2 regions of the Simiduia agarivorans SA1 genome follow, and region 1 is predicted to be linked to the other one. Evidence: predicted binding sites of a transcription regulator. Region 1 holds the regulator's gene; the other holds the start of a gene.
What was found. Region 1 encodes FliA, which starts transcription of late flagellar genes. Its sites were predicted from a motif close to TAAAGTTATNNNNNNNNCGGCCGATANCC; they were not measured.
Positions count from the first base shown of each region.

Region 1 (4,361 bases):
GCCCGGTGATCTGTGGGCATCGCAATTGAGTCATCCCGGTCGTGAGCCCGAGCAGGCAGCGGCGTCGGTTACACCGGTTGCGGTCGATGAGCCCTACGTACGCAAACGCTACGATGCCGACGCGGCGACGGAACAGATGGATCAGCTTAAAAATGAGCTGGCCCAGATGCGGCAGCTGTTGGCAGAGCGCCTCTCAGCCGATACCGCCACCCCGGCAACCCAATCCCTGAAAACCAAACTCGGTCACCTGGGGCTACCAGCGTTTCTGTGCGAGCGACTGGTGGCGGGTGTTAATACCGAGTCCGGTTCAGAACAGATGTGGGCAGAGGCACTCGCGTTGCTGGCACAACGGTTACCGGTCAACGCAAAGGACTGGGTTGCACAGGGTGGGGTATATGCCTTTGTGGGGCCCACTGGCGTCGGCAAAACGACTACATTGGCCAAAATGGCAGTACGTTATGCAATGGTGCACGGTGTCGAGTCCATTGGCCTGATCAGCATCGATCAATACCGACTTGCCGCGCATGAGCAATTGAATGCACTTGGTCAGATTCTCGGAATACCGGTTTCCGTTCCCTCGGCCGGACAAACGCTGGCCCAATTGGTGAAGAGTCTGTCCGGTAAGTCCCTGATTCTCATTGATACCGCGGGATTGAGGCCCGGTGATGAACGATTGACACGTCAACAAGCCGCCTTGGCCGCGGTCAAGGGCATGAACACCCTGCTGGTCATGGCGGCAAATAGCCAGATTCAGGCGCAAAAAGCGTGTTTTCATGCCTATTTACCGAAAGAAGGGCGCCAAGGGTTGGTTTTAACCAAATTGGATGAGGCCATTTCCCTGGGGGAAACCCTGGGACTGGTCATGAACAAAAGGACACCAGTGCTCTATACCACCGCGGGACAGGAGATCCCGCAGGATCTGGATGTGGCCAAAGGACACAAACTGGTCGCCTGTGCCGTGCAAAAGCTGGCCGAAGCTACCGCCACACATAAAGCACAGGGGCAGCAGCTTCGGGCTGAGCATCTATAATCAAAGCAGTAACCAGTAGTGGGAGTCATTATGGGGCATCAGCCTGTTCAGGTCATCGCGGTAACCGGCGGAAAGGGCGGTGTAGGCAAGAGCAATATATCCGTCAATCTGTCGATAGCGTTGGCCCAATCCGGCAAGCGCGTCATGCTCTTGGATGCCGACCTCGGGCTGGCCAACATCGACGTATTGTTGGGGATCAGGGCCGACAAAACCCTGTCTGATGTGCTGAGTGGTGGCTGCAGCCTGCGGGATGTACTGATTACGGGCCCTGGCGGTATCCGTATTGTGCCGGCTTCCTCAGGCGTGCAGAAGATGGCCTCACTCAGCCCACAGCAACACGGAGCATTGATTCGCGCCTTCAGCGATCTGTCTGACCAACTCGATGTCCTCGTTATCGACACTGCGGCTGGGATCAGCGATACCGTGATCAGCTTTGTCAGGGCCGCCAATGAAGCGCTGGTGGTGGTGTGCGATGAGCCGTCTTCGGTGACCGATGCCTACGCCCTCATCAAGTTGCTCAATAAAGATGCGGGCATGCAGCGATTCCGGGTTGTGGCCAATATGACCCGGTCTGCTAATGAAGGCAAACAACTGGTCAACCGGCTGCAGTTGGTGTGCGATAAATTCCTGAACGTGACATTGCATTTTGAAGGCGCAGTCCCGTTTGACGAAAACCTCCGCAAAGCTGTGCAGCACCAGCGTGCGCTGATCGAATACGCGCCTTCCAGTAAAGCCGCTACCGCCATCCGTTGCTTGGCAGAGCGGGTCCTGAGCTGGCCTTTGCCCAAAGCGGCCAGCGGTCAACTCGAGTTCTTTGTGGAACGCCTGTTGGCGACCTCAACGGCAGATGTTTAATGGCAGCGCTTGAGGGATTGGCCATGTACCAGCAGGACCCGACGCCAGCTGAGTCACAGATCCGGGTAGAGGACTACGCACCGTTGGTAAAGCGTATTGCCTACCATCTGATGCTGAGAATGCCGGCCAGCGTACTGGTGGATGACCTGATTCAGGCCGGCATGATTGGCTTGCTGGAAGCAGCACAGAAATTTGACGCATCCAAAGGGGCCAGTTTTGAGACCTATGCCGGAATCCGTATCCGGGGTGCCATCATGGATGAAACCCGTAAGGGCGACTGGGTTCCCCGTTCGGTGCACCGCAATGCGCGCAAAATTGCCGAGGTCACGCGGCAATTGGAAGCCAGTCTAGGGCGCGATGCAGCGGAAAAGGAAATCGCCGATGCGATGGCGCTGTCGCTGGATGACTACCGTGCCATGTTGACCGATACGGCGCACAGCAGGCTATTCAGTTATGAGGAATCTGCCGGTGATGATGAGGCTGGCATTGCGGAAGGCGCAGGCAGCATGGGCCTTGAAGCGCCGTCAGACGCCTTTGAGCGACAGGCGCTAAAGCAATCGCTGGCGCAGGCGATAACCCAACTACCGGAACGCGAACAACTGGTACTCAGTCTTTATTATGACGAAGAGCTCAATCTCAAAGAGATTGGCCAGGTACTGGGTGTGAGCGAATCCCGGGTTTCCCAGATTCATTCCCAGGCTGCCGGTCGCCTCCGGGCAAAGCTGACAGGCTGGAAGGGTGGACTTTAGCCTGTTTGGCTACTATTTCGCCGTTCTTATAACGAAATGATAAACAAAACTGGTAGCCGTGATTTCAGCTACTAGACTGATGAAAAGAGCGTCCAGCAGGGTACGACGGAGGTTGCTTTGGACAAGAACATGAAAATCCTGATCGTTGATGATTTTTCCACCATGCGGCGGATTATCAAGAATCTGTTGCGCGATCTGGGCTTTAGCAACACCCAAGAGGCCGATGACGGGGCTACGGCGCTGCCGATGCTCAAGTCTGGCGACTTCGATTTTTTGGTGACTGACTGGAATATGCCCGGGATGACCGGAATCGAGCTGCTTAAGCAGGTCAGGGCAGACGAAAAGCTGGCGTCTTTGCCGGTGTTAATGGTGACTGCAGAAGCCAAAAGGGATCAGATTATTGAGGCTGCGCAGGCCGGGGTCAGTGGCTATGTAGTCAAGCCGTTTACCGCCCAGGTACTGAAGGAAAAGATCGACAAGATTTTTGAGCGCGTAGGCTGATTCTTCACGCAACCGGCTGACGCCGGCGACTTTTCCCTAATGGCATCGATTTCATGGCAAAAGAGCAATACCAAAAAGGCAATGACGAATTCGTTGCGGAGCTGCGGGACTGCGCCAAGCTCCTGATTGAAAAGCTTCAGGGCGATCAATTCGATGAGGCGTCCCGCCTGATCGAACAAATCATCGAAAGTCGCGACCGTCATTTGTTCCATAACGTGGGCAAACTGACGCGTGGACTGCACGATGCGATTAAAAACTTCAATGTCGATTCTGGTGTAACGGATTCCGATGCGATCTCTGACGCTAGCGATCGTCTCAACTATGTTCTGCGCCTGACGCAGGACGCTGCCAATAAAACCATGGATAAAGTGGAGGCCTGTGCACCCATCGCGGTGGAATTGGGTCAGGAAGCAGCGACGCTGGGCGAAAGCTGGCGCGCTTTAAAACGCCGGGAGCTGAGTGCAGATGACTTCCGCGATTTGTATCAGCGAATTGACCAGTTTCTCGGGCAGATCGAGGCCAGCGCCGGCATTCTGAATGGCAATTTGCAGGACATTATTCTGGAGCAAGGGTATCAGGATCTCACCGGCCAAGTGCTGAAAAAGGTGATTGATCTGGTTTCGGATGTGGAAAGCCAGCTGGTTGGTTTGGTGCGCATCGCAGGGCAAGTTGAAGAAATTACAGGAATCGACTTTCCGGCCGATAAACAGGAGGCCAGCGGGAAATCTGGCAGCGAAGCTGAGGGGCCGCAGATTCACGCCGACAAGCGCGAAGATGTGGTGTCCGGGCAGGATGATGTGGACGATCTGCTGTCCAGCTTAGGATTCTGAAATTATCAGACCAGCTATATAACGTTGGTCAACGAGGAGCGCTGAATGGGTTTTGGCGATGACGAAGATATTTTGCAAGACTTCCTGGTGGAAGCCGGCGAGATATTGGAAAAATTGTCTGAACAGCTGGTTGAGCTGGAGCGTCAGCCCGACGACCGCGACCTGTTGAATGCGATTTTCCGGGGATTTCATACCGTTAAGGGTGGTGCCGGTTTTTTGCAGTTGGGCGCCATGGTCGACTGTTGCCACGTAACAGAAAATTTATTCGACATCTTGCGCACAGGCAAACGGTCGGTAACTCCGGAGCTGATGGACGTGGTGTTGCAGGCTCTGGATGCGGTTAACCACCAGTTTGAGGAAGTTCAGGCCAGAGAAGCGCCCACGCCGGCAAATCCG
Region 1 covers NC_018868.3:542,456-546,816, forward strand. Annotated here, with positions in the region: gene flhF (flagellar biosynthesis GTPase FlhF) at 1-1,030, shown strand, start outside; gene M5M_RS02430 (MinD/ParA family protein) at 1,061-1,885, shown strand; gene M5M_RS02435 (RNA polymerase sigma factor FliA) at 1,885-2,634, shown strand; gene cheY (chemotaxis response regulator CheY) at 2,752-3,135, shown strand; gene M5M_RS02445 (protein phosphatase CheZ) at 3,189-3,965, shown strand; gene M5M_RS02450 (chemotaxis protein CheA) at 4,011-4,361, shown strand, end outside.

Region 2 (4,361 bases), 1.6 Mb from region 1:
CCGCCGGAATCTGCTCGTCCACAATAAACGCCATGCCACAGGCAGAAATATTGACCTCGCGCACCCTGTGCGCGATTTCGCGCACCAGACGGCTATCGAGTTCCAACTGCGCAATGATGCAATTGATCTTGTTGTTGAGCGCACCGAAAAGCTCACGCATGGATTCTGACTGTATGCCCGGCAGCAACTGGGTAATGGTGTTCTCGTAGCGCGACAACAGGCTCAGGGTGTCCACCGGTTCCGCATCCCGCTCGGTCCGGCTGTTGGCCTCCTCCTCGGTGAGTACGCGGTAGGCCACCCCCACCTTGTCGTTAATCCGGAAAAAGCGGCGTCGCTCAGCCATCAGAAAACCTCACTGGGGTCTAAGTCAAACATGTAGTCCGGGTCCAGATTCAAATCCCGCAAAATATCCTGCCCCTCTTCTTTCAGTACTTCCAGGTCGGCCTGATCCAGATCGGAATCCAGCCCCTGTTGGATGACAATTTCCACCCGCCGGTTGCGCGCGCGGTTTTCGCTGCTGTCGTTGGCCACCAGCGGTTTGGTTTCGGCGAAGCCCGAGACCTGGAACCGACGCGGATTGATTTCATTTCCGCGCATCAGCTCCTGCGCCACACTCACCGCACGGCTGGAGGAAAGCTCCCAGTTCGATCGGTAGCGGGCGGTGGCGATGGGTACATTGTCGGTGTGGCCCTGCACCTCGATCTTGCCGGGCTTGGCCCGCAACACCGCGCGGATCTCTTCCATCACATCCGCATAATTGCCCACCAACTCAGCTGAGCCTGAACGGAACGAGCCTTTCTCGCGGATGCGGATAATGATTTTGCGGCCTTCGGTCTCGATTTCGATTTCACCGGCGACAATCTGGTCATGCAGGGATTGAGCGAGGTCGATGGCGTCCTGTTCAGTCTGCTGGATCAACTCTTCCAATTGTTGACGGATGCGCGCTTTCACACCTGCATCGCTGCTCACCTCGCCCTGCTCGACGTCGTACTCCTCGTTGCACTGCACCTCCAGACTCATCTCGGTGACGTCTTCGGTTTTTTGCCAGATTTCATTGATAGGGGTGGGGTCCGGCGTGCCCGGACTGAACTCCTGGGCAATGATGGATGTGCCTTTGGGAATATCGTTGACATTCAGTTTGTTCTGCACGCCAAAAGCCTGCGCCATGGAGCCGGCCAGGCGTTTGAATTTCATGGCGTCCATTTCGGAAAAAGACAGCAGCAATACGAAAAAGCACATCAGCAGCGCCATCAGGTCTGCGAAGGTGCCCATATAGGCCGGTAGCCCGGGGGGCGGGCATTTGCAGTCGTGTTCTTCGTCAGCCATGAAATTCCTTCAGCACTCAACCCGCGTCCGCAGCTTCGCGCTTGCCTTCCGGCAGGTAGGTGCGCAGCATCGAATCAATCACCCTCGGATTCTGCCCACCCTGAATCGCCAGCAAGGCATCGATAATCAGGCTCTTGGTGAGCGCTTCTTCGGAGGCGCGGAGTTTCAGCTTGTCGCCCATGGGCCCGAAAATACCGTTTGCCATGATTGCGCCATACAGCGTGGTCAACAGGGCAACGGCCATGGCCGGGCCAATGGACTTGGGGTCATCCATGTTCGAGAGCATGGCCACCAGCCCCACGAGTGTGCCGATCATGCCCATGGCCGGTGCGGTTTCCGCCATGCCGGCAAAAATTTTGGCGCCGTTCTCGTGCCGCTCAATGGCCAGGGCTTTGTCTTTCGACAGCAGTGTCTTCACCACTTCCGGGTCGTGGCCATCCACCAGCAACTGAATGCCCTTTTGCAAAAACTGATTGCTCACTTCCTTGCCTTCCAGGCTCAGCAGACCGCCTTTACGGGCGGCATCTGCCAGCTCCACGATTTCGGCAATCAGGTCTACCGGGTCGGTGCTCTTGAACATGAAGCTCTTGCCGGCAATCTTCATGGCCGACAGATAATGGCTGAGACCAAACTTGATCATGACCGCAAAGACCGACCCGCACACCACAATGACAAAGGACGGGGCGTCGGCAAACATACCGAGATTCCCGGCCATCAACATGGCGGTAACAATAAGGCCCAGGGTGCCCAATAAACCGATGAGAGTGGCTAAATCCACAAAATGCTCCTTTTGGTAAGCCAGCGCCGGCCAGCCTTCCGTTAACGCGGTTCCCCGTGACACTGAACGATGCAGTGCAGATTGCAGGGGATTGCCCTGTATATCGTCTGCCACCGGAAATACTGAAACTCGTCTTCCTTAGTTTAGTCAGGTATATGGCAAGCGCACGGCCGATTGACCCCTGTGGGCCGCTCGTATAGGGTTGCGGCTTTAAAAATGAGAGCCCCGTCATGACCGGTCGCAAAAAGCCACAGGACTTTGAACAATCGCTCGCGGCGCTGGAAGCGCTGGTAAACCGCATGGAAAAGGGCGAACTGACACTGGAAGAGTCGCTCAAGGCCTTTGAAGAAGGCGTCCAGCTCACGCGCGAATGCCAGACCCGACTGGCCGAGGCCGAGCAGCGGGTCAATCTGCTGCTGGAACAGGATGGCGAACTGCAAACCACGCCGCTCGACCCCGAACAATAATTCCGAGGAAATAGCATGGGCCCGGCTTTACAGGCACTGCGCGACCACGTCATCGCAGCAGTAGACGCGCGCCTTGCCGACGCCATCCGCGACTTCACAGGCCCGGGTGGCCAACTGGCCGAGGCCATGGCTTACAGCCTGACCAACGGCGGCAAACGCATCAGGCCATTACTGGTGTACGCCGCCGCCAACGCAATCGCGCCCTGCCAGCACCTGGACTGGCCCGCCGCCGCGGTGGAAGCCATCCATGCCTACAGCCTGGTACACGACGATCTGCCGGCCATGGACGATGACGACCTGCGCCGGGGCAAACCCACCACCCACATCGCCTTCGACGAAGCCAGCGCCATCCTCGCCGGCGACGGCCTGCAGACGCTGGCGTTCGAACTGCTGGCGCAAGCACCGTTCAGCGCAGAGCAGCGGTTGGCGTTTGTGCGCACCCTGGCCGAAGCTTCCGGGGCACGTGGCATGGTATTGGGTCAGGCCATCGACCTTGAGGCCGTCAATCGCCAACTCACCCTGACGCAGCTGGAACGCATGCACCGGCACAAAACCGGGGCGCTGATCCGCGCTGCAGTGGAACTGGGGGCTACGGCGGCGGGTGCCACGGACGCCCAACGACAGGCGCTGGTGCACTATGCAGAGACCATCGGCCTGGCGTTTCAGGTCCAGGACGACATACTGGATGTCACCAGCGATACCGCCACGCTGGGCAAAACCCAAGGCGCCGATCAGGCACTGAACAAACCCACTTATGTGTCGCTGCTGGGGCTCAGTGGTGCGCAGGCTCGGGTGGCAGCATTGCACCGGGACGCTCTCGACACCCTGCAACCCTTTGATCAGGGCGCCGACCCCCTGCGCGAGCTGGCGGACTACATTGTCCAACGCCGTCACTGAGCCGGCCGGCGAACACTTGTCTGACAGGACACTAGCCACCGGCGGCCCCAACCCCTAAAATGGCCGATTCGGTCAGCCTGTTAGCCCGCCATTTGCATGTTTAAGGAAATCCCCAGAAGCCGCCCGGCCACGCCATTACTGGACAGCGTCAACAGCCCCGAAGCGCTGCGTGCGCTGGACACGGCAGCGCTGGACCAACTGGCGCACGAACTGCGCCACTTCCTGCTGTATTGCGTGGGCCAGACCGGCGGTCACTTTGGTGCTGGCCTCGGCGTGGTCGAGCTGACCATTGCCCTGCACTATGTGTACAACACCCCGGCCGACAAGCTGGTGTGGGATGTGGGACACCAGACCTACCCGCACAAAATACTCACCGGCCGGCGCGAGCAAATGCTCAGCATGCGCCAGCGCGGTGGTCTGGCGGGCTTCCCCAAACGCACCGAGTCGGCGTTCGATAGCTTTGGCGTTGGCCACTCAAGCACCTCCATCTCCGCCGCCCTCGGTATGGCGCTGGGCCACCAGATGGCCGGCCTCGACAACAAAACCGTCGCCATCATCGGCGATGGCGCCATGACCGGTGGTATGGCCTTTGAGGCACTCACGCACGCGGCTCACACCGAAACCGACATGTTGGTCATCCTGAATGACAACAATATGTCGATCAGCAAAAACGTGGGCGGACTGGCCACCTACTTTTCGCGCATCTGGGCGAGCAAGACTTACAACAGCCTGCGCGAAGGCAGCCGCAAAGTGCTGTCGAAAATTCCGTCGGCGTGGGAGTTTGCCAAGCGCACTGAAGAGCACATGAAGGGCATGGTAAGCCCCGGCACCCTGTTCGAGGAACTCGGCTTCAACTACGTGGGTCCTATCGACGGTCACGATACCGAGCGGCT
Region 2 covers NC_018868.3:2,166,650-2,171,010, forward strand. Annotated here, with positions in the region: gene M5M_RS09670 (PilZ domain-containing protein) at 1-343, opposite strand, end outside; gene M5M_RS09675 (flagellar motor protein MotB) at 343-1,326, opposite strand; gene pomA (flagellar motor protein PomA) at 1,343-2,104, opposite strand; gene M5M_RS09685 (exodeoxyribonuclease VII small subunit) at 2,335-2,571, shown strand; gene ispA ((2E,6E)-farnesyl diphosphate synthase) at 2,587-3,468, shown strand; gene dxs (1-deoxy-D-xylulose-5-phosphate synthase) at 3,565-4,361, shown strand, end outside.
Region 2: a site for FliA is predicted at 2,203-2,231, ahead of pomA (flagellar motor protein PomA). Genes of this name have one in related genera too.